DNA from 4 places in the Streptomyces sp. NBC_00203 genome. Region 4 is predicted to be linked to each of the others. Evidence: riboswitches for the same ligand, from Rfam matches in the RefSeq annotation. Region 4 holds a riboswitch; each other region holds the start of a gene.
The links. A riboswitch is a leader RNA that binds a small molecule or an ion and turns the genes downstream of it on or off. The one in region 4 is predicted to bind cyclic di-AMP.

Region 1 (7,331 bases), 8.1 Mb from region 4:
CCTGGAATCCGCGTAGTTCCAGGCGTACGCGTCCCCGGCGGCCGGGACTCCCCCGTTGCCGGTCTGGAGGACGCCCTGTCTGCCGAAGCCGACCTGGGTGAGGGAGCCGTGCAGGTCGTCGGCGACCAGGGTCGGATAGGCGGCCGTGCCGTCGGCGCAGTCGGAGGTGTTCACCTCGCACAGCGCCATGACGCCTTGGGTGATGGAGTCGCCGTAGAAAGGCCAACCTGGTCCCTGGCAGCGGGTGTTGGGGAAGCAGGCGCGCGCCCTCGTCCAGCCGTAACCCGGTGAGGACGACTCCCGTCTCCAGAGGCGGAGTCCAGCGGTCGGCCCGCGAGAAGACGTCCTTCACGGAGATCTCGGCGGTATGCGTCCCCCGGCCCGTCAGGGCGATGTCGAGGTCGTCCCGGTCGACGGCGTACAGCCGCTTCGGCCCACCGTCCACCGACACGTAGATCTGCGCCGGCACGGTGATCGACGAGACGTCGAAGAGGGCGTGCAGGGTACCGCCGGTGAAGCGTAAGCGGAGCCGCGAGCCGGAGTTGACGGTGGTCGCGGACGTCGCCGTCCTCCCCCAGTGCCCTTCGTAGGCAAGACGCCGGTCATCGGGGCGTACGACGTTCGAGGTGCCGGACACAGAGACGGGCGATGCGGACACCGGAGGAGTCAGCGCGCACAGCACACCGGCCGTCACCGCCCCGATCAGGAACGTACGTCTCATGACGGGATCCGATCGCCGATGAGCGCCAGGTTCTGGATCGCCGCGAGGGCCCACTGCGCCGAGGAGTTGGTGGAGATCCAGGGAATCTCCTCGGTGGTACGGAGCACGGCCGGGGTCTTGATGGTCACGCGCGACCAGTCGTTGGACGGGAAGTACGTGTCGGTGCCGGTGTAGAACTCGTTCCACGCGCGCTTGGCCAGCGTCGGATCGTCCTTGCGCCGCGCCGCGTAAGCCGTGATCCGGGAGTGCGCGGCGGGCAGCGCGGACTTCCAGGTCGAGCCGGTCAGCGCGGTCTTCTCGGCGTTCGTGGCGTTGTAGTACTGCGCGTAGTCCAGCCAGGCGGCGGCGAATTCGGGCTCGTCGTCGCCGAGCAGGGAGACGATCTCGCTGTTGGTCTCGACGAGTCCGAAGACGGCGGACAGATGCGAGACATTCACCGCCTTGTCCGTCGTGACCGCGAACTTACCGGTGCTTGCGTCGAGAAGACCGGCGCCGGTGAAGAAGCCGCCCGGCTGGGCGGCGATCGTCCGCAGGGAGTTCACCAGTTTCGTACGGGCCTTGTCCGCGTGCGGGCCGCGTCGCTCCCACTCGGTGAGCCAGGCCGCCGACAACCCGCCCCAGTCGGTGCCGAATCCGACGGACAGGGCGTGCCGGTCGCCGGGTGTGTAGCCGTCGGCACGGACCTTGCGCTGCGGGTCGACCGCCAGGAACGTCAGCTCCACGTCGACGAGTTCGCGCAGCAGGTCGCCGGTGCGCTCGTCGCCCGTGAGGAAGTAGTAGAAGCGGCGGTTGGCGGCCGTGGAGATACGGACCTGCTTGGCACTGTCCGCGTAGTGCTGCACCCCGTGCCGGGTGCCGAGCCCGGCCCACTTCCCCAGGTGGTACACGTCGACCTCACCGGTGTGCCGCGTCATGGCCTCCGCGAAGCGGAACACCTCGGCGGAGCCGGTGCGCAGGAAGTGGTACCAGAGCCACAGGTCGGTGCCCAGCTCGGAGTTGTCCCAAGCGAAGCCGCCGACGTCGTAGCGCCAGACGTGCCGGTCGTTGTCGTAGGTGTGCTGCACGTCGCCGTAGTCGAGGAAGCCGTACCAGCGGCGGTCCTCCCGCTGGTCGCGGTAGTAGGCGAAGAGGTCGTCGAGGTGGTCCTCGATGACCTCGCGGGCCGCGTTCGAGCGGTCGACCGGCGCCCAGTCGCCGAAGATCCCGGCGGAGTGCAGGCGTTCGGGGGTGGCGGTGAGCAGCGGCGGGGTGGCGACGGCAACGGCCTGCGCCGCGAGATCCGCCGCGCTCGGGGTCGACTCGTGGGCCCAGAAGGTCAGTTCACTGGTCCGGGCGATCCCGTACGGGGTCCCGAAGCCCGGCTCGTAGTCCTCGTACGTGATCTCCAGGCCCTCGGCCTGCTTCTCGTACGTGTCCTGGCCGAGGCCGTCGTGGTAGAAGCGCAGGTCGAGCGGTTGCGCCTCGGGCGAGTAGAGCCAGAGGGTGACCTCGGCCGTGTCCGTGGCGGCGCCCCTGATGTCGAGCTGCGTGGGGTGCCGTTGCCAGAAGTCCCGCAGCCCGAAGGAGAGTCCGCCGCTCGGGCCGCCGACATGGCCGAAGCCACCGGCCCGCCGTCCTGCCGCGGCCTGGATCCAGCCGTGTCCGTCCTTGGTGCGCTTGCGGATCACATAGCCGTCGGCCGTCGGCTGGGTGAGCGTGAAGTCGCCCCACCGCGGGATGTACGCGAGGCGGCTCGACACGCGGGTGTCCCAGGTCGAGGTGTCGGGCAGCTTCTCGCCGGCGATCTGCGCGGTGCGCACCGCCTCGCCGGGATCCCTGCGCAGTCCCGTGACGCCCTGGACCGCCTCGCTGAAGAGACCCCCGCCGGAGTCGGCGAGGCGGATGTGGCGGTCGTACGGCTGATCGTTCAGCGGCACGGAGAAGCGGACACCGAGGCCTCGCAGGAAGTCGCCGTCCGCCTTGCCCGGCTCCTGCTCGCCGTCCCAGACGAAGGAGTGCACCAGCCGGAAGGACTCGGCACCGGCGTGGAAGGAGAAACGCAGCACGAAGGGCAGCCAGCCCCGGCCGCCGCGCCGGTGCCTGCCCTCGACCCGGATGACGGCGCGGACCGGCCCGTCCTGCTCGACCTCGGTCTTCTCGATCCGGCCCGTGAAGTCCTCCGTCGCGACGCCGTCACGCAGCGAACCCTGGCGCAGGGCGACCAGCCGTCCGTCCCGGGCGATCTCGGCCGCGCCACGTCGGACACTGCGTACGACGGTGTCGGAGCCCTTCGCGCCGAAGGCCACCGTGATGACACCGGTCGACACCTCGATCCGGCCGCCGGAGCGGGTGACTCTCAGCTGCTGCGAGGGAGCCGCCGGGGTACCCGCGGAGAGTTTGTACGTCTCGGCCTTGGGCGCGCCCGGCGCGATGGCGTGCGCCGTCCACTTCACCGAGCCGTCGGGCCAGTGGCCGGTGACCCAGCTCTGCACGGGCACCTCGTCGCCGGAGGCGGTGGCCAGCCGGAACGTCTGGTCGGGCTGGTGGGTGCCACGGGACCAGGGCACACCCCAGACGGTGCCCGCGTGGGTGGCGGGCGCCGTGCCCTCCAGCCAGTGCAACTCGGTGTCGCCCCCGGCTGACGGCGCGGCGGCGGCACCGCGGGAGAGCGCCCAGGAGAACGGGGTGGTGGCGGCCGCGGCTGCGGCGCCCTTGATGACGGTGCGTCGGTCGACGCCGGGCACAGGGACCTCCGAAGGCATAGAAAGCGCTTGCGGAGATCACTGTGGGGCCACTGTCGCACGCCTGTCGATACCTCGTGCAGGCATGCCACAGGACCGCAATGTGCCGATCATGAATCGCTCACGAAAGACCAAAGGCCGGACCCCGGGGATCGTGGGGTCCGGCCTTTGGCTGCTGTCCTGCCTTGGGGAGCAGGGAGTCCTGCCGTGGGGAGCAGGGAGGCGTGCCCTGGAGGGCACGTGGTCTGCCTTGGGGGGCAGGGAGTCGTGCCCTGGAGGCACATGGTCCGCCTTGGGGGGCGGCAGGGGGGGAAGGCGTCAGCCGACGGCGACACCGTGCGAGCGCAGGTACGCGACCGGGTCCACGTCCGAGCCGTAGTTCGGGGTGGTGCGGATCTCGAAGTGCAGGTGCGGTCCGGTGACGTTGCCGGTCGCGCCCGAGAGGCCGATCTGCTGGCCCTCGGTCACGGTCTGGCCCGCCGAGACGGAGAGCGCGGACATGTGGGCGTACTGGGAGTACTGGCCGTCGGCGTGCTGGATGACGACCTGGTTGCCGTACGCGCCGCCCCAGCCGGCCGAGACGACGGTGCCCGCGGCGATGGCCTTGATCGTGGTGCCGGTCGGGACCACGAAGTCCACGCCGGTGTGGTAACCGCTGGACCACATGCTGCCCGCCACCTTGTAGCCGGTGCCGACGGTGGCGCCCTCGACCGGCAGGGTGTAGCCGGAACTGTTGCTGGTGGAGGCGGTGTTGGCGGCCGGGGTGGCCGTGGCGGTGTCCGCGGCCGACGTCGTCGTCTTGGCCGACGAAGGCGTCGTCTTGGCGGACGACCGGGTGGCGCTGCCGGACGCGGCCTTCTTGCCGATCGTCAGCTTCAGACCGGGGTGGATCAGCGACGGGTCGCTGCCGACGGCCGAGCGGTTGTCGGAGTAGAGCTTCTTCCAGCCGCCGCTGACGTTCTGCTCGTCGGCGATCTTGGAGAGGTAGTCGCCGGCCTTCACCGCGTAGGTCTTCGTCCCGGCCGCCTTCTTGGCGGCGGCGGGAGCGGCGGTGGCGGCCTTCTCGGGGGTCTTCGCGACGGTGGCCGTCGGGGTCGCGGCATGGGCGCCGGTGGCCCCCATCAGAGGCAGCGCGAGCGCGGCGCCGCCGGTTCCGGCCACGGCGATCGAGCGGGTGAAACGCTGGGACTTGGGGCGGCGGTGCTTACCCTTCGCGGGCATGACGAGTTCCTCTCCGGCGCCTGCGGGGTGAGCTGTCGGGTGCGGGCTGGAGATGCCCGGCCGTGCTGCTGCGCGGCTGTACCCCTAGCCGTTCCGGAGACCGGAACAGGCACGGAACCTGTGGGTCCCCCGCTCCTGCCGTGTACGGGTGAGTGTGCGGGTTCCGGGCGGCGGCAGGATTGGGCGTCCGTCCGGATTGGGGCCGAACGTAGGCGAGATGAGAGCGCGGCGACAACCATGTGCCTTTTCTGTACGTCCGCCCTTCTTGATCCACGCCGGAATTCCGGTCACCCTCCGTGGATCGACGATCTTCCCGGCCCCTCAACCCGCCCGGGAATTCGGGCATGTTGCGAAATAGGGGTCGCAACACATCGTCACGAATATGACGCTGCTCACGCACCTCGACCCACGATGCTTTATTCCAGGGCCAGTTGGAATGAAGCCGTTAATTCGGACAGAACAGTCACATGCGACGCAGCCGGATAACTGCCGCATCGAGATCCCCGCGCAGCCCCGTCCGCACCCCGTGATGCAGCAGCACCGCACCCCGGTGCACTTCGCCCGTTTCGCGGCACTCATACGCTTGTGTCGGGTCGAGCCCGCGAAGCCGCAGCGGGGCGACCGGCTCGCCGTACCGCTGGGCCTGGAGCCAGGCGAGGACGACGGTCTCGTCGCCGTGGACGTACTGCACCGCGCTCAGCCCGCCCTCCGGGGGCCGCAACCGGTAGAGGTCGCCGCGTTGGACGACGGGGCGGATCTCCTTGTAGAGATCCACCCAGCCCCGCGCCTCGACGAGCTCCTCCTCGCTCCACTCGGCCAGGTCTCCGCCGACGCCGAGCACCCCGGCCATGGCGCTCACAAAGCGGAAGCGCAGCGAGCTGACCCGCCCGTTGAGCTGCGTGTTCGGGCTGTCCGTGACCCAGGCGGCCATGATCCGGGCCGGGTGGATCTGACCGAAGCCGTGCTGGATGGCGAGCCGGTCGAGCGGGTCGGTGTTGTCGGAGGTCCACACCTGGTCCGTACGCGCCATGACGCCGAGGTCGATGCGGCCGCCACCGCCCGAGCACGACTCGAAGGCGACCTCGGGGTGCGCGGCCCGCAACCGGTCGAGAAGGGCGTACAGGGCGTCCACGTGCTCGACCCACAGCTTCTGCGGGTAGCGCTCGCCGGGCCAGCCGGCGTCCGTGAAGCAACGGTTGAAGTCCCACTTCACATAGTCGATCGGCGCACTGGAGAGCAGGCCGTCGAGCTGGCCCCACAGGTACTCCTGGACGTCCGGGCGGGCGAGGTTCAGTACGAGCTGATTGCGGTACTCCGTCCTGGTTCGCCCTGGCTGGAACTGCACCCAGTCCGGGTGGGCGCGATACAGCTCGCTGTCCGGATTGACCATCTCCGGCTCGACCCAGATACCGAACTGCATCCCGAGCCCGTGCACGTAGTCGCCGAGCGGCTTGAGCCCCGCCGGGAAGCGGTCCGGGTTGGGGGTCCAGTCGCCGAGCCCGGCGCGATCGCTGGTCCGCGTCCCGAACCAGCCGTCGTCGACCACGAACAGCTCGACCCCCATCGCCGCGGCCCGCCGCGCCAGCACCCCCTGCTGGTCCTCGGAGATGTCGAAGGTGGTGGCCTCCCAGGAGTTGAACAGCACCGGCCGGTCCTGGTCCGCGTCCGGGATGACGTACGCGCGCTGGTAGGCGTGCCAGGCCCGGCTCGCCCCGCCGAAGCCGCCGTCGCTCCGCAGTCCGGCGAAAACGGGGGTGGTGAACGACTCCCCCGGCTCCAGCCGCAGCAGCCCGGAATCGTCGTACCCGGCGCCGCCGGAGATCTGCACGCGCGCGTCGGGGAGCTGGGCCACGGCGATCCGCCACGAGCCGGACCAGCCGAGCGCGCACCCGTACACCTCGCCGCTCTCCTCGGTCGCCTCGCTGTCGAGGGCGACCCAGGGCAGGTGCTGGTGACCGGTGTGTCCGCGCCGGCTGCCGATGACCTTCTCACCGTAGGTGAGGGGGGCGCGCACGAGCCGGGACTCGGCCGCCCAGCGCCCGTGCAGCTGGGACAGCCGCCAGCCGTCGCGCTCGGGCAGTGTCCAGGTCGCGGAGTCGGCGCGCAGCAGCTCCAGGGCGGGACCCTGGTTGGCGAGGGTCACCCAGCGTTCGACGACATCGCCGCGCATCCGGTAGTGCAGGGTGACGCCGAGCCCGGCGTCCGAGAAGCGCAGCCGCAGCTCGTCGCCGTCCGCCTCGTGCTCCTCGAAGCGCCACTCGGTGCCGCGCCGCTCGTCCGTCCGCACGGAGAGGGCGGGGCGTACGAAGCGGGGGCCGCCCTCGACCGGGTACTCCTCGCGCCCGTCGAGCGGAGACTCGAAGGGCCAGTACTGCGGCGCGGGCAGGGCGGCGAACGCCTCGGCGTCGACGAGCGCGATCCGTGGGCCCCAGTGCAGATGCAGCAGCTCGTCGACGTCGGTGAGCTGTAGCGCGTAGCTGCTCGTCGGCCCCGAAAGAAGCCAGGTACGACCGTCCGTGCCGACCTCGATCATCAGTCCCCCACAGATTCAAACAGGTGCGATCAGGTCCCAACATCATCATGGGCTCGGCGCCCTGAAGGCAACGGCTGTGGACAACTCATTGCCCCAGGAACCTATGTCGTATCGTCGAGAGCGCAACCTCCGTCGG
Region 2 (7,331 bases), 3.0 Mb from region 4:
GGCCAGAGAATGCGCCACGAGCACGTGAAGGCACTTCACCCGGTCCGGCATACCCCCCGCACTGGGAAAGCCCTCCAGAACCTCGATGGAGTCGCGCCGCGCGATGTAGTCCTCGTGGGCAGCCCGATACGCGGCGGCCAGCTCAGGATCCGTCGCCAGCCGCTCCGTCATCTCCTTCATGACCCCGTTGGCTTCGAGCGTCCCGATCGCGGACGCGGCCCGTGGACACGTCAGGTAGTACGTCGTCGGGAACGGCGTCCCGTCGGGAAGACGCGGCGCCGTCTCGACGACGTCCGGCTGCCCGCACGGGCACCGGTGCACGATCGCGCGCAGCCCGCGCGGCGGCCGCCCGAGCTGCTGCTTGAAGGCCTCGACATCCGCGTCGGTCGGCTCGGTGCGCGGGGTGGTCGGCGGTGGCGTTTCCATGCCGTGAGTCACATGTCTTTCTGGTCAGTTCATGGTGCTGGTCAGCTCATGGGCCGTCACTGGTCGGCGGCGTCGGACTTGTCCACGCCGTCCCAGACGTTGGAGTACCAGGGACGGTCGGCCGCCCCCTGGTCGGCACGGGCCTGCTTCGCCGCGTCCGGGTCGATCACGACGTAGCCGGTCTCGCCCGGCATCACATAGTGCAGCCGCTGCCGGATCTGCTGCTCGGCGTACGCGTCGTCCTGCCAGCGTGCCTTGAGGTCGCGCAGCCGCTCGACCCGCTCGCGGGCCTGTGCCCGCTGCCGCTCCAGATCCGAGATCTCGGCGCGCTGGGACACGTACTGCCTTATCGGGTACGCGAGGGCGACGACGAGGGAGCAGAGGACGAGGGCGAGGAGCGCCGCCCGGCCGGTCAGCCGGGAGCGACGGGCTTGCCGTTTGGTCTGGGAGCGGTAGACCCGGGCCGCCGTCTGCTCGCCGAGCAGCTTCAGCCTGGTCGCGGTGGAGAACCGGTCCCGGTCCTTCACGGCCATGAATCCCGCCTCCCCAGTACAAGCCCGTCACGTGCGTACGTCCCCGCACACGGTACGGGACCGAGTACGGGGACGTACGTACGACGCTTCCTAAGCCGTTACAGCTCAGCCCTTGAAGCGGGGGAACGCCGAACGACCGGCGTACACCGCCGCGTCGTCGAGGATCTCCTCGATGCGCAGCAGCTGGTTGTACTTGGCGACGCGGTCCGAGCGGGCCGGGGCACCGGTCTTGATCTGGCCGCAGTTCACCGCGACGGCGAGGTCGGCGATGGTGACGTCCTCGGTCTCGCCGGAGCGGTGGGACATCATGCACTTGAAGCCGTTGCGCTGGGCCATCTCGACGGCGTCCAGGGTCTCGGTCAGCGAGCCGATCTGGTTCACCTTGACGAGCAGGGCGTTCGCGGAGCCCTCCTCGATGCCACGGGCCAGGCGCTCCGGGTTGGTGACGAAGAGGTCGTCGCCGACGATCTGGACCTTGTCGCCCAGCTTGTCGGTGATGACCTTCCAGCCGGCCCAGTCGTCCTCGTACAGCGGGTCCTCGATGGAGACGAGCGGGTACGCGGAGACGAGCTCCTCGTAGTACTCGGTCATCTCGGCGGCCGAGCGGGACTTGCCCTCGAACTCGTACTTGCCGTCCTTGTAGAACTCGGACGCGGCGACGTCGAGCGCGAGCGCGATCTGCTCGCCGGGGACGTAACCGGCCTGCTTGATGGCCTCGATGATGAGGTCGAGCGCGGCGCGGTTGGACTCCAGGTTCGGGGCGAAGCCGCCCTCGTCGCCGAGGCCCGTGGACAGGCCCTTGGTCTTCAGCACCTTCTTGAGGGTGTGGTAGACCTCGGCGCCCCAGCGCAGCGCCTCGGAGAAGGACTCCGCGCCGATCGGGGCGATCATGAACTCCTGGATGTCCACGTTCGAGTCGGCGTGCGACCCGCCGTTCAGGATGTTCATCATCGGAACGGGCAGCAGGTGCGCGTTCGGGCCGCCCAGGTAGCGGAAGAGCGGGAGGTCGGACGCCTCGGAGGCGGCGTGCGCGACGGCGAGCGAGACGCCGAGGATGGCGTTGGCGCCGAGCGAGCCCTTGTTGTCGGTGGCGTCCAGGTCGAACATGGCCTGGTCGATCAGGCGCTGCTCGGTGGCGTCGTAACCGACGAGCTCCGGGCCGATCTGCTCGATGACGGCGAGGACGGCCTTCTCGACACCCTTGCCCTGGTAACGGTTGGGGTCACCGTCGCGGAGCTCGATGGCTTCGAAGGCACCCGTGGAGGCACCGGACGGGACGGCGGCACGACCGGTGCTGCCGTCGTCGAGGCCGACCTCGACCTCGACCGTGGGGTTGCCTCGGGAGTCCAGGATTTCCCGGGCTACGACGACGTCGATGGACGGCACGAGCATCTCCTTCTGGGATGTGACGCGGGTAACGCGGAACCTGTGATGGCGCCGCGACATGAGCCTAACCGCCCCGGGGGGATCGGCCAGCCGGTCGCCCACCCCTTGGGCAGAACCGAGAGTAAATTGTTTCCGAACGGAACAAAAACCTGCGGCCCCGCACATGAACCCGTACATGAACCCGTACATAAAAAAGCCCCGCCCCGGTGCGTACGGGGGAAGACGCACCGGAGCGGGGAGCCCGTGGGGACGGGGGGACCCTCACGAGGCCTCCACTATGGAGACCGCGTATAGGAGAGGACTGTGGTTCAGCTGCGAGCCCGTTGTCAGCTTTCCGCCGAGAGCCGTCGACAGGCGTCAGCCGCGAACCGTTGTCAGCTCAGGTGAAGCTGCTGACCCGGGTAGATGAAGTCGGCGTCGTCGACGATGTCCTTGTTCAGCTCGAACAGTTGCTGCCAGCCACCCTTGACGTGCTTCTTCTCGGCGATCGAGCTGAGGGAGTCACCCTTGACGACCTTGTACTCGCCGTCACCCTTCTTGACCTTCTTGCCGGTCGGGGTGGTGACGGTCTTCGTGGCGGCCGGGCGCTCCGCGGAACGGGAGGCGGGCTGCTCCGTCGTCCGGGTGGTGGAGGTGGTGGTGCTCGACGGGGTGGTCGAGGCGCTGGACGAGCTGGAGGTCGTCCCACCGGTGTACGCGGCGCTGGACAGGCCCGTGCCGCAGGTCGGCCAGGCACCCTTGCCCTGCGCGGCGAGGACCTTCTCACCGATGGTGATCTGCTCCGACTTGGACGCCAGGTTGGCGGTGGAGGCGTAGGCGGTGCCGCCGTACGCCGCCCAGGTGGAGGCCGAGAACTGCAGGCCGCCGTAGTAGCCGTTGCCGGTGTTGATGGACCAGTTGCCGCCGGACTCGCACTGGGCGACGGTGTCCCACTCGGACGCGGTCGCGGCGGAGGCGTTGCCGGCCGCCATCAGCGGGGCGGCGATGGCGACACCGGTGACGCCGGCGAGCGTGGCGACACGGGCGGCCTTGGACGGGCGGCGGTGCTTGCCCTTGCTGGAAAACAGCATGGAGTGATCCCCTCACCGACGCCTGCGAGGTGAGCTGTCGGGTTCGGGCGGGTGAGTGCCCGGTCGTACGGCCTCCGTCTTCACGACGTCGGACGTACGGCTTCACCCCAAGCCACTCCCGGTGAACTACCGGGCGCGGCGCTTACCTTGGGTCCCCCGCTCCTGCCTACGGCGCTTGACGCGACGACTGTTCCCGTACGGCCGTTGGCAGGATTCGGCGTTGCAACCGTCGGGGCCCGCTGTGGCGAGCGGTCACGACCGTAAGCAGTCGATACCCGGAATTTCAAAGACGATCAGGGCTTCTGAGACTCATGTCTCACTCTCACCAAACCGGACATTCCGCAGCGAACCGTGACGCGAACTCCCGCTACTTTTCGCCCGATTCAGCACCAACTGCAAGGCTCTGACCGGGCACGATGAGGTCAGGATCGGTGCCGATCGTCTTCTTGTTCTCGGCGTACAGCCCGGCCCATCCGCCTTCGAGGTCAAGGGCATCGGCGATCGTCCAGAGACTGTCTCCGGTGCGGACGACGTACGAGCCGTCGGCGGCGTCGCGCGAGGCGCTGGAGCCGCGCGAGGCATGCCGCCCGGAAGCGCTGTCCGTACGGCCGTCGGTCACGTCCTCCGTCACACCCTCGTCGGCGGTGTCACCACGGTGACGTCCGGCACCGGTCGTCGCACTGTCGGACGCACTCGAAGAGTCGCCGTTCTGCCCGGACTTGTCCGAGTCGTCACTCTTCGCCGTCTCTGTGTCCGAGCTGTCGGAATCCTGAGAATCACTGTCGCCGGAGGAGGTGTCGGACTTCGTCGTGTTCTTGGCCGCATCCGGGGAGGAGTCGGATGATGAGGATGAATCAGATGAACTGGACGAGGATGACGAGTCCGACAAACCGGACGACTCCGAGGAGCTGGAGGAATCGGACGAGCCGGAGGAGCCCGAGGAGTCGGAGGAGTCGGAGGAGTCGGAGGAACTCGACGAGTCGTCCGCCACGCCCGTGTCGACCTCGACGGAGCCCGAGTGCTTGCTGAGCCCGGAGAGCGGTCCACAGGTGGGCCAGGCGGCGAGGCCCTGGTCGTCGAGGATCTTCTCGGCGATGGCTATCTGCTGCGAGCGGCTGGCCTGGTCGGCGCTCGGGGCGTACAGGGTGCCGCCGTACGACTCCCAGGTCTCCTGGGTCAACTGCAGCCCGCCGTAGTACCCGTTCCCGTCGTTCGCGCTCCACGATCCCGCGCTCTCGCACTCCGCGACCCGGTCCCACGTGGTGCCGTCGGCCGCGCTCGCACTGGTGGCGCCGAGCAACGGGATCGCGATCGCCGATCCGGTCACCCCTGCGGCAACGATGAGGGCCGGGGCCTGACGCGGGCGACGATGACGGCCGTTCCCGGAGAGCATGCGGAAGCCTTTCGAGTGACAGCAAGTGACAACAGCGGCCACTGCGATAGGCGGGCCGCGTTGGTGATCGAACGTATCCGCACTCGAACGCTTGTCACAAGTCGATGCAGCACAGATCACGTGAAGATCACGGAGTTGAGGGACCGTCACCTTTTCGCAGGTGGGCGCCCGTTGTCCGGCACACCGGAGGGCCGTCCTCCGGCATGCCTACCGACCTGGTGTGAACTCCACGGGAAGCGTGCGCAATCCCCGCATAATGAGCCCGCCACGCCAGCGCAAATCGGCAGAATCTCCCGCGAGTTGGAGATCGGGGAGACGGGTGAGCAGCGTGGCGAGCGCGGTCTGCCCCTCCAGGCGGGCGAGCGGCGCGCCGAGACAGTAGTGGATGCCGTGGCCGTACCCGAGGTGCTGATTGTCACGCCGCGAGAGGTCGAGCGTGTCCGGCTGCTCGAACCGCTCGGGGTCACGGTCCGCAGCCGCCAGTACGACGAGGACGGGGTCGCCGGGCGCGATGTCCTGCCCGCCGATGCGCACGGCCTCGGTCGCGAACCGCCAGGTGGCCAGTTCGACGGGACCGTCGTAGCGGAGGAGTTCCTCGACACCGGTTTCGAGGAGTCCGGTGTCCTTGGCGGCGAGCGAGGCCTGGAGGCGTGCGCGCTGCTCGGGATGGGTGAGGAGGGCGTACGTGCCGTTCCCGATCAGGTTGACCGTGGTCTCGAAGCCGGCGAAGAGAAGGATGAAGGCCATGGCGGCCGCCTCGTTCTCGCTGAGGTGCTCGCCGTGGTCCGAGGCGCGGATGAGCCCGGAGATGAGGTCTTCGCCGGGGGTGGGGTGCTCGAGCAGCGCTTCCCGCTTCCGGTGGATCAGCTCGGCGAGATAGCCGCGCATCTTCTTGACGGACCGCGCGACGCCTCCTCGGGGCCCTCCCCCGTGCCGGATCATCATCCCCGCCCAGTCCCGGAAGTCGTCCTGGTCCTCGCGCGGGACGCCGAGCAGATCGCAGATGGCGTAGATGGGGAGCGGGAACGCGAAGTCGTGGATGAGGTCGGCGGAGCCCTTGTCGGCGAACTGGTCGATGAGGTGGTCGGTGAGTTCCTGCACGCGCGGCGCGAACTCGGCCACGCGCCGGGGGGTGAAGGCCTTGGAGACGAGCCGTCGGAGCCTTGTGTGGTCCGGCGGATCGATGTTGAGCAGATGCGTCATCAGCTCGGCCTTGCGCTCACCCGGGATACCCGTCTTCCCCTTCGCGTGGGCGGGTTCGTCGTGGTGGGCGGGGTTCTTGGACAGCCGCTGGTCGGCGAGCGCCTGCTTGGCGTCCGCGTACCGGGTGACGAGCCAGGCCTCCACCCCGCTGGGGAGGCGCGTCTTGCGCACGGGGGCGTGCTCGCGGAGCCAGGCGTACGCCGGGTAGGGGTTGGTGGCGAACTCCCAGGTGAAGAGTTCGGGGGCAGGGGCGGGGGCGGCAGGGTCCTGGTGCTCGGTCACTCCTTGACGGTATCCGGAGGTCCTCGAAGCCCTGAGTCGCCGCCCCAGCTCCCCATCGGACAGCCTCCGCATCGGACAGCCTCCGCATCACGAGCGACGCGAACGGTCCCTGGCCCTCTCCCGGCCCTCCCCCTTCATCACCTCGGCAATGACGCCCTCGCTCCCGTGGCCGCCGACCCCACCAACTCCCCTTCCACCACGCCCCCTTGCCGACCGGACGCCCTGAGGCGACGGTACTCGGCAGAGGCCCTCCCGAGCCCCGCACACTTCACCCCAGGCTGTCCATAAATCGCCTGCTGTTTGACCTCACGGCTCGAAAACTCCATACATTCACGCAGTGGACCCCGAAATACTCAGATCCAGCTTCGCGGTCGTCGAGAGACGGGCCGAGTTCGCGGTCAAGTACTTCTACTCGCACCTGTTCCGGCACAACCCGGACGTCCGCGGGCTGTTTCCGCTGGACTTCCCGGAGGACATGGAGCGGCAGCGGGACAGACTGTTCGCGGCGCTCACGTATGTGATGGAGCGGCTGGAGGACCCACGGCTACCGGGGTATTTACGGGAACTCGGGCGGGACCACCGCAAATATCTTGCGGAGCCGGAGCACTACGCCGCCGTGGGGGCGAGTCTGATCGCCGCGTTCGCCGTCGTCGCGGGGTCGGCGTGGAACGCGGAGGTCGAGAAGGCCTGGGGCGAGGCATACGGGGCGATCACGAACCTGATGCTGCAGGGCGCCTGGGAGTCGCAGCACGAGGGCGAACCGCCCTGGTGGGACGCCGAGGTCACCGCCCGGACCCGGCACGGCGACGACCTCGTCGTGCTGACCCTGCGCCCACACCGCCGGCTCCACTACTCCCCCGGCCAGTACGTCACCGTCAACGTCCCCCATCTCCCAGGCATTTGGCGCCCGTACTCGCTGGCCAACGCCCCCCGCGCCGACCACACCGTCGACCTGCACATCAGCCGGGTCGCGAACGGCGTGCTCTCCACCGCCCTCGTCCGGCAGACCCGGGAGGGCGACGTCCTGCGGCTGGGCGC
Region 3 (7,331 bases), 4.9 Mb from region 4:
CGGTGTCGGCGGCGTACGGAACGCTCGTCTACCTGGTCTCCGTCGCCGGCGGCTGGCTCGCCGACCGCATGCTCGGCTCGTACCGCGCGGTCCTGTGGGGCGGCATCCTGATCGCCTGCGGCCACTACTCCATGGCGGTACCCACGGCCACGATGACCTGGGTGGGCCTCGGCCTGATCAGCGCGGGCACCGGCCTGCTCAAGCCCAACGTCGCCACGATGGTCGGCAAGCTCTACCGCACCGACGACGACCGTCGCGACGCCGGCTTCGCCCTCTACTACATGGCGATCAACATCGGCGCCTTCGCGGGCCCTCTCATCACCGGCTGGCTCGGCGACCACAAGGGCTGGCACTGGGGTTTCTCGGCGGCCGCGATCGGCATGACGTTCGGCCTGATCCAGTATGTGATGGGCCGCCGTCACCTGGCCGGACGCAGACACACGGCGGAATTCGCCCTCACACCGGAAGGAATGCGCCGCGCCGTCCGGCTGATCGTCGCGGGCCTGCTGACGGTCGCCGTGCTCGCGGTGCTCCTCGCGGTCGGCGGCTGGCTGACGATGGGCCGTTTCGTCGATCTCCTCACCCTCGTCTCGGTGATCGCGCCGGTCGTCTACTTCACGGTGATGTTCACCAGCCCCCGGGTGACGCCCGAGGAGCGCGGCCGGCTGCGCCCGTACGTGGTCCTCTTCCTCGCCTCGACCGTCTTCAACTTCATCCTCTTCCAGGCGTACTCGACGATGATGCTGCTTGCCGCGTCGAACGCCGAGACGACGATCCTCGGCTTCGACTTCCCGGCGAGCTGGTACGCCTCCGCGCTCGGCGCCTTCGAGGTCGGCCTCGCCCCGGTCGTGGCCGCCCTCTGGGTCCGGATGGGCCACAGCCAGCCGCACGCCTCGAACAAGATTGCGATCGGCGTCGTACTCGGTGGTCTGTCCTTCCTCCTGATGGTGCTGCCGACCAGCGGCCACTCGAGCGACGACTACCTGATGTCGGCCTGGTGGATCGTCGGCTCGTACCTGCTCCTCGGCCTCGGCGACGTCCTCCTCGAAACCTCCGGCATGTCCGCCACCACCAAGCTCGCCCCGGTCGCCTTCTCCAGCCAGACGATGTCCCTCTGGTTCCTGTCCCTCGCGCTCGCCAACGGCATCCAGGCCCAGACGGTGAAGCTGTACGACGACGTCTCCAAGCCGGCGTACTTCGGCGTCAACGGGGCGATCGCGGTGGCGGCCGGCCTCGCCGTGATGGCGCTCGCCCCTTGGCTGCGCCGCACGATGCACCCCGTCCACTGAGGTGACACTCATGCACATCCGTACGTCCTTCCCCTACGAGACGACTCACGAGGACGTCCTCATCCCCCTTCCGGACGGCACCCGTCTGTACGCCCGGATCTGGCGCCCGCTGACCGACGAGCCCGTGCCCGCCCTCCTCGAATACCTCCCGTACCGCCTCACGGACTGGACCGCGCCCCGCGACTGGCAACGCCATCCCTGGTACGCGGGCCACGGCTACGCCTCCGTCCGCGTGGACGTCCGCGGTCACGGCAACTCGGAGGGCATGCCGACGGACGAGTACTCGCAGGTGGAGCTGGCCGACGGGGTGGAGGTCGTGGAATGGCTGGCCGCCCAGCCCTGGTGCAGCGGCAAGGTCGGCATGTTCGGCATCTCCTGGGGCGGCTTCAACTCCCTCCAGATCGCGGCCCTCGCGCCCGAGCCGCTCAAGGCGATCGTCACGGTCTGCTCGACGGACGACCGCTATGACAACGACGTGCACTACATGGGAGGTTCCGTCCTCGCCGTCGACATGCACGCCTGGGCGGCCACGATGCTCGCCTTCGTCTCCCGCCCGCCGGACCCGGTGCACGTGGGCGAGGTGATGTGGCGGGACATGTGGGTGAAGCGCCTGGAGGCGGTCGACCCGTTCGTCCACACCTGGCTGTCCCACCAGACCCGGGACGCGTACTGGCGCCACGGCAGCGCCTGCGAGGACTACGGCGCCATCCGCGCGGCGGTCCTGGCGGTCGGCGGCTGGCACGACCCGTACCGCGACACGGTGCTGCGCCTGGTCGAGAACCTGCCGCCCGACCGCGTACGAGGCCTGATCGGCCCCTGGTCGCACCAGTACCCGGACCGGGGCCTGCCACCGGGCCCGGCGATCGGCTTCCTCCAGGAGACCCTGCGCTGGTGGGACCACTGGCTCCGGGACAAGGACACCGGCGCCATGGCCACCCCCGTGCTCCGCTCGTACGTGATGGACGCGCACCCCCCGGCGACGACGTACCCGTCCCTGCCCGGCCGCTGGGTGGGTGACCCCGCCTGGCCCTCCCCCTCGGTGACCCCGGTCTCGTACGCGCTCCAGGGGGCGCCGGTCCTGGTCCGTTCCCCCCAGTACACGGGGGTGGACGCGGGCCGCTTCTTCCCCTTCGGGAACGACGCGGATCTGCCGCCGGACCAGCGGGAGGAGGACGCGAGATCAGCGTGCTTCGAGTTCGAAGTGCCGGAGGACACCTGGGTGTTGGGCCGCACCCGGGTCCGGCTGCGGCTGACGTCCTCGGCCCCCCGGGGCCAGGTGATCGCCCGCCTCTGCGACGTGGCCCCCGACGGAGCCTCGACGCTCGTCACCCGAGGTGTACTGAACCTGTCAGCGCGCTACGGCCGTGACCAGGCGGTTTCCTGGAAACCGGGCACTACGGAGGACGTGGTTTTCGACCTGAACGGCATCGGCTACGCGTTCCCTGCGGGCCACCGCATCCGCCTCTCCGTCTCCTCGGCGTACTGGCCCTGGATCTGGCCCCAGCCGGGCTCGGAGGCCGGCTTCACCCTGGACCCGGCGGGCAGCGCGCTGGAACTCCCGCTGCGGGCACGGGAGTCGGCACCCTCCCTCACGTTCGAGGAACCGGAGCAGTCCGAGCCCCTGGGAGTCGTCGTCCCCACGACGCTGGACGAACCCCGCCCGGAACGCCTGGTCGTCCGTGACGTGGCCGCCGGCACCTGGCGTCTGGAGGTGGACCCGCGCTACGGCGGCACGCGCGTGTACCCCGACGGTCTCGAATTCACCGAGGACGCGCTGGAGACGTACACGATCGACGCCTCCGATCCCCTGTCGGCCCGCGCCCGCTCGACCTGGTCGGTCCGCCTCCACCGACCGGACCTGCCGTGGGACGCGCGGGTGTCCACGACGTCCGAGATCACCTGCGACGCCGAGGACTTCATCACCTCCAACGAGGTGATCTGCAAGGACGGCGACGAGGTGGTCTTCCACCGGACATGGGAGAGGAGAATCCCCCGAACCGCGGGCTAGAGGCCCGGGGGCGCCATAGGGAACGATCGCACCATGGCGCGATCGCGGACCGGGGAATTCCTGATGGACCTCGACGAGGGCATGCTCGCGTACTTCCGTGAGATGGCCCAGGAGATGGTCACGCGCTTCGGGATCTCGCGGGCGGAGGCGGTGGCGAGGATCAACAGGGCATACGAGGGGCAGCAGTTCGAGCCGTACCCCGACCTGATGTGCCACGAGTTTCCCGAATACTGGGGCTACGGCCTCTACTTCAAGCCCAACGCGGGCCGCCTCCCCGACGACGACCCCGACACGGATCTCTCCGTGTGGGAGGTCCGGCCGGCTCCGCCGAGGCACTCCCCCGTCTGGACGCTCGAACCGTAATGCCCGAGTTGCCTGGCTTGCCGCTTTGGTTGCGCTTGGTCGCGTGAATTGGGTCACGCCCGACCGGACCCCGCGCCAAAGCCCCCTCGGCGACTCCCCCTTTGCAAAAGGCAAGTTGAGGATCGAATTCCGGCGCAATCGGACGTTTCGCCCTCGCCATATCCAGGCTAAAGCGATCTTCACTGCGACATCAGGTCTTGTTCCCGACATGTGCTCTCGCATACGTTCGCCCCGATCCGAGCGGAACGCCGAATCCTGCCGCCGCCCGGAAACCCCACCCACCCACGCACGGCAGGAGCGGGGGACCCAGGTAAGCCGCCGATCCGGACCCCGGTTCGGCTAGGGGTGAAGCCGCGTCCACAGCGCGGCCGGGCATCTCCCGCCCGAACCCGACAGCTCACCTCGCAGGCACCGGAGAGGAAAATCGCCATGCCCGCACGAGGCAAGCACCGCCGTACGAAGACCAGCACTCTCACCCGCGGCATGGTCGCCGTCGGCACGAGCGGAGCCGCGCTCGCACTCCCCCTCGTGAGCGCGACCGGCGCGCACGCGGCCACACCGACACAGGCGGCACAGGTGGCGCAGGTCGCCAAGACCGCCGCGACCACGACCCTGGACGTCCAGCTCCTCACCTACAAGGTGGCCGCGGGCGACACCCTCTCCACGATCGCGCAGAAGAACCCCACGAGCGGCGGCTGGAAGAAGCTGTACGAAGCGAACCGTGCGGTCATCGGCGCGAACCCGGCTGCGATCCGCCCGGGCCTGACGCTGACGGTGGGCACGAAGACCGTGAAGTCGAGCTCGACGACGAAGGCAACCACGGCGACCGCCAAGTCCGCGGCGACCAAGGCCACCCCCGCCTCCACCACGACGTACGCCAACAACCTCGACGGCTGGATCAAGCAGTCCCTGGACATCATGGCCAAGTCGGGCATTCCGGGCACTTACAACGGCATCTACCGCAACGTCATGCGCGAGTCCTCGGGCAACCCCCTGGCCATCAACAACTGGGACTCCAACGCCGCCGCCGGTACCCCGTCCAAGGGCCTCCTCCAGGTCATCGACCCGACCTTCAACGCCTACCACGTCGCCGGCACCTCGACGAACCCCTACGACCCGGTCGCGAACATCACGGCGGCCTGCAACTACGCGGCGGCGGTGTACGGCTCGATCGACAACGTCAACGGGGCCTACTGACCAGTCCTCGACGGGGGTGTCGGCGCGGCCGGGCCTAACGAGCCTCGAACAGCCGCTCCAGCACCACGGCGATCCCGTCGTCCTCGTTCGACAAGGTCACCTCGTCGGCCACCGCCTTGAGTTCCGGGTGGGCGTTGGCCATGGCGACGCCGTGGGCGGCCCAGTCGAACATCGGGATGTCATTGGGCATGTCACCGAAGGCGAGGGTGGCGGCGGGGCCGAGCCCGAGGTGTTCGGCGGCGAGGGCGAGCCCCGTCGCCTTGGTCACGCCGCATGGCTGGAGTTCGACGGTGCCCGGCCCCGACATGGTGACCGTCGCCAGGGAACCCACCACTCCGCGCGCCGCCGACGCCAACTCGTCGTCGGACAAGGACGGGTGACGGAGCAACACCTTGCTGATCGGCTCCGTCCACAGGTCGTCGCGCCGCCGCACCCGCACCGCCGGCAGTGTCGGATGCGGCATCACGTACCCCGGCTCGATCAGCGTCAGCCCGTCCACGCCGTCCTGGTCCACCGCCGCGTAGAGCAGCCCGACCTCCGCCTCGATCTTGCCCAGCGCCGTCTCCGCCAGCTCCCTGTCCAGGGTCACCGACCACAGCAGACGGTCCGCCCCGGCGTCGTACAACTGCGCCCCCTGACCGCACACCGCCAGCCCCTCGCCGCCGAGTTCGTCGAGGAGCGGTCGGACCCTCGGCGCCGGCCGTCCCGTCACCACCAGATGCCGGGCCCCCTCGGCCGTGGCTCTCGCCAACGCGGCCCGCGACCGGTCGGAGAGTGTGTCGTCGCCGCGCAGCAGCGTTCCGTCCAGGTCAGTGGCGATGAGTGAATATGCAGTCGGAGCGGCCATGATCCGAAGAATACGGATCGAACGACACATCGGCCCGGCGTGAACCGGACGACGTCCGGTATCCCGTCCGCAACGCCGTTCACCGCACGGGCGGCGCGGACAGCGCGGCCGGTTCGGGCAGCACGAGCACCTCTCGGGGGGCGCGGAGAGGAGGACGGTGAAGTGGTCGGTGGGGGCGGGGAGTTGGCGGGGTGAAATGATCCGGGCGCAGGCCCTGACGCCCCAAGAGCCGCCGGCCTTCATCGAGAGAGTGCGGGGAGACACATGAACCTCAAGCCTGACAAGTGGACCGAGAGCGGCTACAGCAGCTCGGTCGGCCCCCAGCTCACCGTCACCCAACTCACCGTCACCCAGGCCGCCTTCTTCCCGGACGCCACGCGGTGACCCCCTTCCGGCAACACCTCCGAACCGCCGCCGAAGACGTCATCCGGCGCTTCCCGGAGGCCCTCAAGCCCGAGATCTACGCCCTCTCCTTCCGTATCTGGCGAATCGACGGCGACGATCGCCACCCGTACGTGGCCATCGGGTACAACACCGAGACCCAGTACGAGCAGCAGACCTACCCGGAGGACCCGGGAGAGGCCCGCTGGAACTACGCCTGCTGGCTGCTAGACGGCTTCGAGATGCTCGGCAACGTGCCCGAGGACCCCACCGGAAGCCCCCTGTACGTGAACGAGGTCAAGGGGCTGAGGATCTGGTTCGACGGCGAGTACGACTTCCTCACCATGGATCTGCCCGAGGAAGAGGAGGACGAGCTGGACGCCAGGTCCGACCTGCTCCGGCTCCACTTCTACGACGCCTGCGTCGACCTCGCCCGCCACCTGCACGCGAGCGGCCTGATCGAGAAGGTCTTCGGCCGCCCGCTGCCCGTCGTGGTCTTCGACATGGACTGCCCGGGCTGGGAGATCGAGGCGACCGAAGCCGCCAACCCACCGGAGCTCATCACCGACTACCTGGCCTGGCAGAAGTCGGCGTGACGCCGAGGGGCGGCGGCCGACGGGCGGCGCCCCTCAGCCGTGCGGCCTCACCCGTGCGCGGCCACCAGATGCTTCGCCAACCGCGGTGAAGCGAACTCCGTCCCGCACACGAACCGCATCACCGGCCCGTACGAAGCCGCCGCCGGCAACCCCGTGAAGTACAGCCCGGGCACGGAGGACTGATACCCGGCGCCCAGCTTGGGCGTGCCCCGGCTCACCCCCAGCTCCGTACGCAACTCGTGCCCGAGGAAGTCCATCGCGGCGATGTCGACGCGGTAGCCGGTCGCGGCTATGACGTGGTCGGCGGAGAGTTCCTCGACCCTGCCGCCGTGGGTCTGGACGGAGAGCACGGGGCTGCCGTCGGTGGCCCCGGCGCGAACGATCCGGAAGACCTCGCGGACGCCGACCTTGCCCTCGAAACGGTCCCGGAGCCACCAGGCACCGAGCGGCCCGAGCACCCGGCGGACCAGGAAGTGCCGGGCCTGGGCGGGCAGGTAGCGGTAGGGCTGCGGGTAGTAGCTCAGCGCCCACAGGGACCAGGCACGGCCGAACGGCGACTCGGGGCGCAGCTTCGGCTGCTTCCACGGCGGCGCGCCGAAGTCGACGGCGCCCTTGCCGCGGGACACCAGCCGCACCTGCGCACCCGCCTC
Region 4 (7,331 bases):
GCAGCTGCGGCTACTGCGAGCCTTGCAGACAGGGCGACTTCGTCATGTGCGAGAACCTCAAGGTCCCGGGGTGGGCCTATGACGGGGGCTACGCCGAGGCGGTGATCGCGCCGGCCGACGCCTTGGCCCGGATTCCCGACGCGCTGACGGCGAGCGACGCGGGGCCCCTGGCCTGCGCGGGTGTGACCACGTTCAACGGGCTGCGGCGCAGCTCCGCCCAGCCGGGCGATCTGGTCGCCGTACTCGGCATCGGCGGACTCGGCCACCTGGGGGTGCAGTACGCGGTCGCCATGGGCTTCGAGACGGTGGCGATCGCCCGGGGAGCCGGCAAGGCCGACTTCGCCAAGAATCTCGGCGCTCACCACTACATCGACAGTACGGGAGACGTCCCCGTCGGGGACGCCCTGCAGTCTCTCGGCGGTGCCAAGGCCGTGCTGGCCACCGCCGGCAGTTCCGATGCCATCACGGCGACCGTGGACGGGCTGTCGCACCGTGGTGAGCTGGTGGTCATCGGGGCGGCTCCCGAGCCGCTGGGGATCAACCCGATCCAGCTGCTCATGAAGGGCAGGATCGTCCGCGGCCATTCGTCCGGCACCGCGCAGGATGTGCAGGACACCATGGCGTTCAGCGCCCTGCACGGCATCCGCCCGACGGTCGAGACCGTGCCGCTGGACCAGGCCGACGAGGCGTATCAGAAGATGCTCTCCGGCACCGCCCGCTTCCGGATGGTGCTCACCACCCGCTGACGTACGCGCCCCAGTCGCACACCCGCAGGACGCGAGCCCAACCGCTGGGTAGTCTCCCAGACATGCGGATCTCCGTCTCCTCGGACATGGACGAACCCGTGGCCCGCTCCCTTGTCGCGGAGCTGCGCAGCCGTGGCCACGAGGTGCGGACGCATGGGGCGCTGCGCCCCGGGGACGACGCGCGGTGGGCGGCGTGCTCGGAGGCGGCGGCCCGGGAGGTCGCCGCCGGGACGTCGGACCAGGCGATCGTGTGCTGCTGGACCGGCACGGGCGCGTCGATCGCCGCGAACAAGGTGCCAGGGGTACGAGCGGCCCTGTGCACGGACGCGTACACGGCGGACGGCGCCCGCCGCTGGAACGACGCCAATGTGCTGGCGCTCAGCCTGCGGCTGACGTCCGAGCCGCTGCTCAAGGAGATCCTTGACGCCTGGTTCGCCGCCCGGGCCAGCGAGGACGCCGACGACCGGGAGAACGTGGCCCATGTCGCACGCCTCGACCTCGGCGGATAGCGGGCCCCAGGGCCGTGGAACCCCGCTACCCCGCAACCCCGTTGCCGGGCTTCAGGCGGGCCGTGTCGCGCCGTGGATCGCCGACTCTCCGGCGAAGAAGATCGACTCCTCGCGAAGGTAGCCCCCCTGGCTCGGCGCGTGGATCATCATGCCGTCGCCGATGTAGAGGCCGACGTGGCTGACGTCGCCGTAGAAGAAGATCAGGTCGCCGGGCCGGATACTGGCGAAGGGGATCGCCGTGCCGGTGACCGCCTGCTCGTACGCGGTGCGCGGGAGTGCGACCCCGGCGGTCTTCCAGGCGGCCTGGGTCAGGCTGGAACAGTCGTACGAGCCCGGTCCGGTGGCGCCCCAGACGCACGGTCTGCCGATCTGTTCACGGGCGAAGGCCACTGCCCTCGCGGCCTTCCTGCCGTACTCCGAGTCCGATGCGATGTCCGCGCCGAACGGCGTGTTCGTGTCGAGCAGCATGCCCGCGGCGATGGAGGTGTCTGTGCCGAGGACGGCCGATGGCTGTGTCTGCCACTCCTGTACGGCCTGGCGGTCGGCCCACGTCTCGGAGGTGGGCCACGCGTCCTCGGCCGGCCGGGAGGCGATTGCGGCGACGGGCGTGCTCCGCTGTGCGGCGATGTGCTGGGTGAGCAGGTCGCGGGCCTTGGCGAGCTTCTGCTGAATCTGCTCCTTGGAGGTCTTCAGCGAGGGCTGCCGGGGCTCGTTGGCCGGTGCGGGCAGGGCCTTGGTGGCTTCCTGCCGTGTCTCCGGTGCGGCCGGCAGCGCGGCGACGGCCCTGGCGGTCAACTCCGCGACAGGACCGGCGGCCTTTCCGGCGGCGGGACCAGCGGTCAGTTCCGCGACAGGCCCGGCGGTCAGTTCCGGGACGGGTCGGCCGGCCGCCGGCCGCCCACGGTCGGTGAGTCCGTTCTGCGGGCGTTCCGCCGGGCGGGCCGGCGTTCTGTCGGCCGGGAGCCTGGCCGGCACGGTGGGACCCAGCTGCGTGCGCGCCACGTCGAACCACGGCCTGGTCACGTCGTCGACGGCGGGATCGGTGCGCCTGCGCCCGTTGTCGGCCGCCGGGTTGACGCGACCCCGCGTCCCCGTGGACGTCGCGCGGGTCGCGTTGTAGTTCCCCGTGGCGGTCTCGGCCTGGTCGTAGAGGGCGCTGATCCGCTGCCGGACCTCTTCTTGGCTAGGCCCGTCCGCCGCGCGGGATGTGGCTTGTTCCGGCGCCATGGGAGACGCGCTCCTTCCGTGTTCCGCCTACCGAGTTAGCTGTCGGGTTCGGGCGGACGATTCCGGAAGGTATGCCCTACGGCCCTTGCCCTGCTGGGCAGTTGGGCCGATTCACCCCAAGTTCGGTTGGGTCCCCGGCTCCGGCTGCCACGGAGGCGCACCGGATTCGGCGGAGGCCGCGCGACCCGGCGAGGTTCGCCGGAGGGAGTCGTGTTGCCTGTCGCCAACCTAGCCAATTTGTGTGGCTCACGTGAAGGTTGAAGCGCGAAGTGTCCGATATGTATTTGTGACCTTCGTCGTACTGGCTGCCTCAGTAGACATCGCGGACGTAGCGTTTGTCGGCCGCGAGCTGCTTGACGAACGCGGCGGCGCCGTCCTCGCCCAGACCGCCGTGCACGACGGCGATGTCGCGCAGCGCCCGGTCGACGTCCTTGGCCATACGGGAGGCGTCACCGCAGACGTAGAAGTGGGCGCCGTCCTGGAGCCAGGACCACAGTTGGGGGCCGTGCTCGCGCATGCGGTCCTGGACGTACACCTTGGTGCGCCGGTCGCGGGAGAAGGCCGTGTCCAGGCGGGAGAGGGTGCCGTGGGTGAGGTGGGCGGTGAGTTCGTCCTCGTAGTAGTGGTCGGTGGCGCGGTGCTGTTCACCGAAGAACAGCCAGTTGGGGCCGTGGTGGCCGAGTGCGCGTCGCTCGTCGAGGAAGCCCATGAAGGGGGCGACCCCGGTGCCGGGGCCCACCATCACCATCGGCGTGGTGGGGTCGGTGGGCGGCCGGAAGCTGGGGGACCGCTGGACGAAGACCGGTACCGGGCTGTCCGGTTCGGCGTCCGCGAGGAACGGGGAGCACACGCCCTGACGCAGGCGGCCGTGCAGGTTCTCCCAGCGGACGACGGACACCGTCAGCGAGACCAGGTGGGGATCGGTGAGCGGGCTGGACGAGATGGAGTACAGCCGCGGTTGCAGTCGCTTGAGCGCGTCCGTCCATTCCTGCGCGGTGGCCCGCACCGGAAGCTCGGTGAGGACGTCGACGGTCTGCCGGCCCCAGCACCACTTCGCGAGTTCGTCCTTGTTGTCGGGACGCAGCAGTTTCTTCAACTCGCGCGGGTCATGGACGCGTTCGCTGATGAAGCGCAGTACGTCGGGGGTGATGCGGGTGATGTCCAGGTGCTCGCCCAGGGCTTGGCGCAGAGCGACCTCGCCGACACCCGCGACCTCCACGGTGGCGGCCGGGTCGAGGCCGGTGACGGCCAGCCACTCGCCGACCAGCTCGGGGTGGTTGACGGGACGTATGCCGAGTGCGTCACCGGCCTCGTACGCCAGCGGTACGTCGCTGTCGCCGGTGTCGAAGGTGAAGCGCCGTACCTCTTTGCCCGCCCCCGGCCGGCTCAGCAGCCGGTTGCCGGTGAGGCGTGCGGTGACCGGGGCGGGCTTCCGTGCACTCCGGGAGGGCGCGGGGGCGAGTGCCGGTGCCGCCACGGGGGCGGGGGTCAGCGCGGTGAGGACCTGGTCCAGCCAGGCTCGCGCCGAGGGCTCGTAGTCCGGTTCGCAGTCCGTGCGGGGCGCCAGACGTACCGCGCCCAGCTCGTCCAGGCGCTGGTCCAGGCGGCGGCCGTGCCCGCAGAAGTCGGCGTAGGAGGAGTCGCCGAAGGCGAGGACCGCGTACTGCCTGCCGGCAAGGCTCGGGGTGTCGTGCGAGGCCAGGGAGTCCCAGAAGGAGGAGCCGTTGTCGGGGGCGTCTCCGTCGCCGAACGTGCTGGTGATCAGGAGCAGCCCGGCGGCGGGCGGCAGCGCGGTGAGATCGGCGTCGTCCATGCCGACGAGGCTGGCCCGGTGTCCGGCCGAGGCGAGCCGCTCGGCGGTGGCCGCCGCGAACTCCTCGGCGTTGCCGGTCTGCGACGCCCACAGGACGACGATCTCGCGTCCCTCGGGGACGGACGTGCGCGGCACGGAGACCTCGGCGGGCACGGCGCGGGAGTACATGCCGGCCAGCACGCCGTTGACCCACAGCGCGTGGCCGGGGCTGAACGGCGCCGTCGGCGGGAGCACCGGCACGCCGGGGGCGCCCGCGTCGATACCGGCGAGGAATCCGACCAGATAGGTGCGCTCGGTCTCGCACAGCACGGGCGGCGGCGGGACGGGGTCCAGGCCGAAGGCGGTGGCCGCCGCGCTCGGCACCACCGCGCCGGGCGCGGTCGTGCGGGCCAGGGCCGGGACGGGCGCGGGCACGTCGGCCCGCGCGGGCACCTTGGCCGGCACGGCAGCCCGCGTGGCCACCTTCGCCAGCGACACCGCGCACACCTTGAACTCGGGCTGGAAGGAGAGCGGGTCGACGGCATCGCTGGTCACGGCGTTGACGCTCAGATACTCGCCGAACAGGTCGTTCCAGTGGAACGGGGCGAAACAGTTTCCCGGCCGGACCCGGTCCGTCACCACCGCGGGCAGCACGGCCCGGCCGCGCCGGGAGGCGACCTCCACCGAGTCACCGTCGCGGATGTCCAGCGCCTGGGCGTCGTCCGGGTGCAGTTCCACGAACGGGCCCGGGTTCAGCTTGTTGAGCTTGGCGACCTTGCCCGTCTTCGTGAGGGTGTGCCACTGATGCTGCACCCGCCCGGTGTTCAGGACGAACGGGTAGTCGTCGTCCGGCATCTCGGCCGCCGGAAGGTGCGGGCGGGCGTGGAAGACGGCTCGGCCGCTCGGCGTGGGAAAGGACAGGCGGCCGTCCTCGGCGACGTACCTGATGGGGTTGCGGTCGGGCCCGTCGTCGGACGCCGCGGGCCACTGCACGGAGGTGGAGCGCAGCCGCTCGTAGGACACGCCGCGCAGGTCGTAGCCGGTCTTCGGGTTCCAGGCGCGCTTGATCTCCTCGAAGACCTCCTCCGCGCTGTCGTAGGAGAAGCCCTTCTCGTACCCCATCTCGCGCGCGACGGCCGCGATGATCCGCCAGTCCGCCATGGCTTCGCCGGGCGGCTCCACCGCGGGCCGGGCGAGGGTGAGGTTGCGCTCGCTGTTGATGAGCACGCCCTCGGTCTCGGTCCACAGCGCTCCGGGCAGGATCACATCGGCGTACGCGTTGGTCTCGGTGTCCGCGAACACGTCCTGGGTGACGACGAATTCGGCCGCCTCCAGGCCTTCGATCACGGTCTTGCGGTTGGCGACCGAGGCGACGGGGTTGGTGCAGATGATCCAGCAGGCCTTGATGTGGCCGTCGGTCATCCGCTGGAACATCTCCACCGTGCCCTGGCCGACGCCGTCCCCCCGGATCGAGCCCGGAGGCAGCCCCCACAGCTCTTCGGTGAACGCCCGCTCCTCGTCCACCAGCACCGAGCGCTGACCGGGGAGACCCGGTCCCATGTAGCCCATCTCGCGGCCGCCCATGGCGTTGGGCTGACCGGTCAGGGAGAACGGGCCGCTGCCCGGGCGGCAGATCGCGCCGGTGGCCAGATGGAGGTTGACCAGGGCGTTGGTGTTCCACGTGCCGTGGGTGGACTGGTTCAGGCCCATGGTCCAGCAGCTCATCCACTCCCCGGCCTCGCCGATGAGCCGTGCCGCCTCGCGGATGTCCTGCTCAGGGATGCCGGTGATCTCGCTGACCGTGTCCGGCGGGTAGTCGGCGAGGAACTCCGGCAGCGTCTCCCAGCCCTCGGTGTGCGCGGCGATGAACTCCGCGTCCGTGTGCCCGTTCTCGTACAGCAGGCGCAGCAGGCCGTTGAGGAGCGCCAGGTCGGTGCCGGGCCGGATCTGCAGGAACAGATCGGCCTTGTCGGCGGTGGCGCTGCGCCGCGGGTCGACGACGATCAGCTTGGCCCCGGCCTTCTTGACCCGCTCCATCATCCGCAGGAAGAGGATGGGGTGGCAGTCGGCCATGTTGGAGCCGATGACGAAGAAGACGTCCGCGCGTTCGAAATCCTGGTACGCGCCGGGCGGGCCGTCCGCGCCGAGCGAGAGTTTGTAGCCGGTGCCCGCGCTGGCCATGCACAGCCGTGAGTTCGACTCGATCTGGTTGGTGCGCACGAAGCCCTTGGCCAGCTTGTTCGCCAGGTACTGCGCCTCAAGGCTCATCTGCCCGGACACATAGAACGCGAGCGCGTCCGGACCGTGCTCGTCGACGACCGCCCGCAGCCGCCGCGCCGTCTCCCTGATCGCGGCGTCCACACCGACCGGCGCCGGCTCCTCCTCACGCCGCTCCCGTACGAGCGCCGTGGTCAGCCGTCCCGGGGCGGCCAGCATCTCCGCCGTGGTGGCGCCCTTGGTGCACAGCCGGCCGAAGTTCGCGGGGTGCGCCTTGTCGCCGGACGCCTTGAGGACCGTACGCCGCCCATCGGGCCCCATACCGATGTCGAGCACCATGCCGCAGCCGACACCGCAGTACGAGCAGACCGTGCGCACCTGCGTCGCGGTCGTGGTCACGGGCGATCCCTCTCGTCACTGGATGCGTCCACCCGACCGTACGAAATGCCCATTACGTGCGCGTCACACGAGATGATCAACGGTGGTTACGTGTGTCACACACCGGCCGCCGGCCGTGTGTGAGGAGTGGGGGTGTGTGTCAGAACCTCATAAGTCAGGCTTATGAGGTCATAGATCCAGCCCGGCTACTGACTTAGGATTGCCTTAGTTTAGGCTTCCCGGCGAGTACTCCTGATCATCGCTCGAAGGGAACCTGATCATGCCTCGCCCCCTGCGGGTAGCCATTTTCGGAGCCGGCCCCGCCGGGATCTACGCCGCCGACGCGTTGCTGAAGTCCGCAGTGGCCGTCGAGCCAGGCGTCTCCATCGACCTCTTCGAGCGGATGCCGGCCCCCTTCGGACTGATCCGTTACGGCGTCGCGCCCGACCACCCCCGGATCAA

Region 1: linked by a shared signal. The riboswitch ahead of OG975_RS41875 (peptidoglycan DD-metalloendopeptidase family protein) and the one ahead of OG975_RS06355 (C40 family peptidase) in region 4 are both predicted to bind cyclic di-AMP.
Region 2: linked by a shared signal. The riboswitch ahead of OG975_RS19650 (transglycosylase family protein) and the one ahead of OG975_RS06355 (C40 family peptidase) in region 4 are both predicted to bind cyclic di-AMP.
Region 3: linked by a shared signal. The riboswitch ahead of OG975_RS28210 (transglycosylase SLT domain-containing protein) and the one ahead of OG975_RS06355 (C40 family peptidase) in region 4 are both predicted to bind cyclic di-AMP.

What each region holds. Positions count from the first base shown of each region.
Region 1 covers NZ_CP108126.1:9,456,133-9,463,463, reverse strand. Annotated here, with positions in the region: partial or broken gene OG975_RS41885 (GDSL-type esterase/lipase family protein) at 1-207, opposite strand, end outside; gene OG975_RS41880 (Tat pathway signal sequence domain protein) at 718-3,462, opposite strand; gene OG975_RS41875 (peptidoglycan DD-metalloendopeptidase family protein) at 3,760-4,662, opposite strand; cyclic di-AMP (ydaO/yuaA leader) riboswitch at 4,667-4,823, opposite strand; gene OG975_RS41870 (alpha-galactosidase) at 5,126-7,195, opposite strand.
Region 2 covers NZ_CP108126.1:4,369,916-4,377,246, forward strand. Annotated here, with positions in the region: gene OG975_RS19635 (DUF501 domain-containing protein) at 1-426, opposite strand, end outside; gene OG975_RS19640 (septum formation initiator family protein) at 483-959, opposite strand; gene eno (phosphopyruvate hydratase) at 1,065-2,351, opposite strand; gene OG975_RS19650 (transglycosylase family protein) at 2,720-3,415, opposite strand; cyclic di-AMP (ydaO/yuaA leader) riboswitch at 3,420-3,599, opposite strand; gene OG975_RS19655 (transglycosylase family protein) at 3,783-4,808, opposite strand; gene OG975_RS19660 (cytochrome P450) at 5,016-6,293, opposite strand; gene OG975_RS19665 (globin domain-containing protein) at 6,631-7,331, shown strand, end outside.
Region 3 covers NZ_CP108126.1:6,295,116-6,302,446, reverse strand. Annotated here, with positions in the region: gene OG975_RS28225 (peptide MFS transporter) at 1-1,289, shown strand, start outside; gene OG975_RS28220 (CocE/NonD family hydrolase) at 1,300-3,297, shown strand; gene OG975_RS28215 (hypothetical protein) at 3,331-3,660, shown strand; cyclic di-AMP (ydaO/yuaA leader) riboswitch at 3,930-4,086, shown strand; gene OG975_RS28210 (transglycosylase SLT domain-containing protein) at 4,090-4,857, shown strand; gene OG975_RS28205 (HAD family hydrolase) at 4,892-5,704, opposite strand; gene OG975_RS28200 (hypothetical protein) at 6,085-6,681, shown strand; gene OG975_RS28195 (FAD-dependent oxidoreductase) at 6,729-7,331, opposite strand, start outside.
Region 4 covers NZ_CP108126.1:1,354,864-1,362,194, reverse strand. Annotated here, with positions in the region: gene OG975_RS06365 (alcohol dehydrogenase) at 1-746, shown strand, start outside; gene OG975_RS06360 (RpiB/LacA/LacB family sugar-phosphate isomerase) at 809-1,255, shown strand; gene OG975_RS06355 (C40 family peptidase) at 1,307-2,482, opposite strand; cyclic di-AMP (ydaO/yuaA leader) riboswitch at 2,491-2,664, opposite strand; gene OG975_RS06350 (molybdopterin-dependent oxidoreductase) at 2,793-6,890, opposite strand; gene OG975_RS06345 (FAD-dependent oxidoreductase) at 7,150-7,331, shown strand, end outside.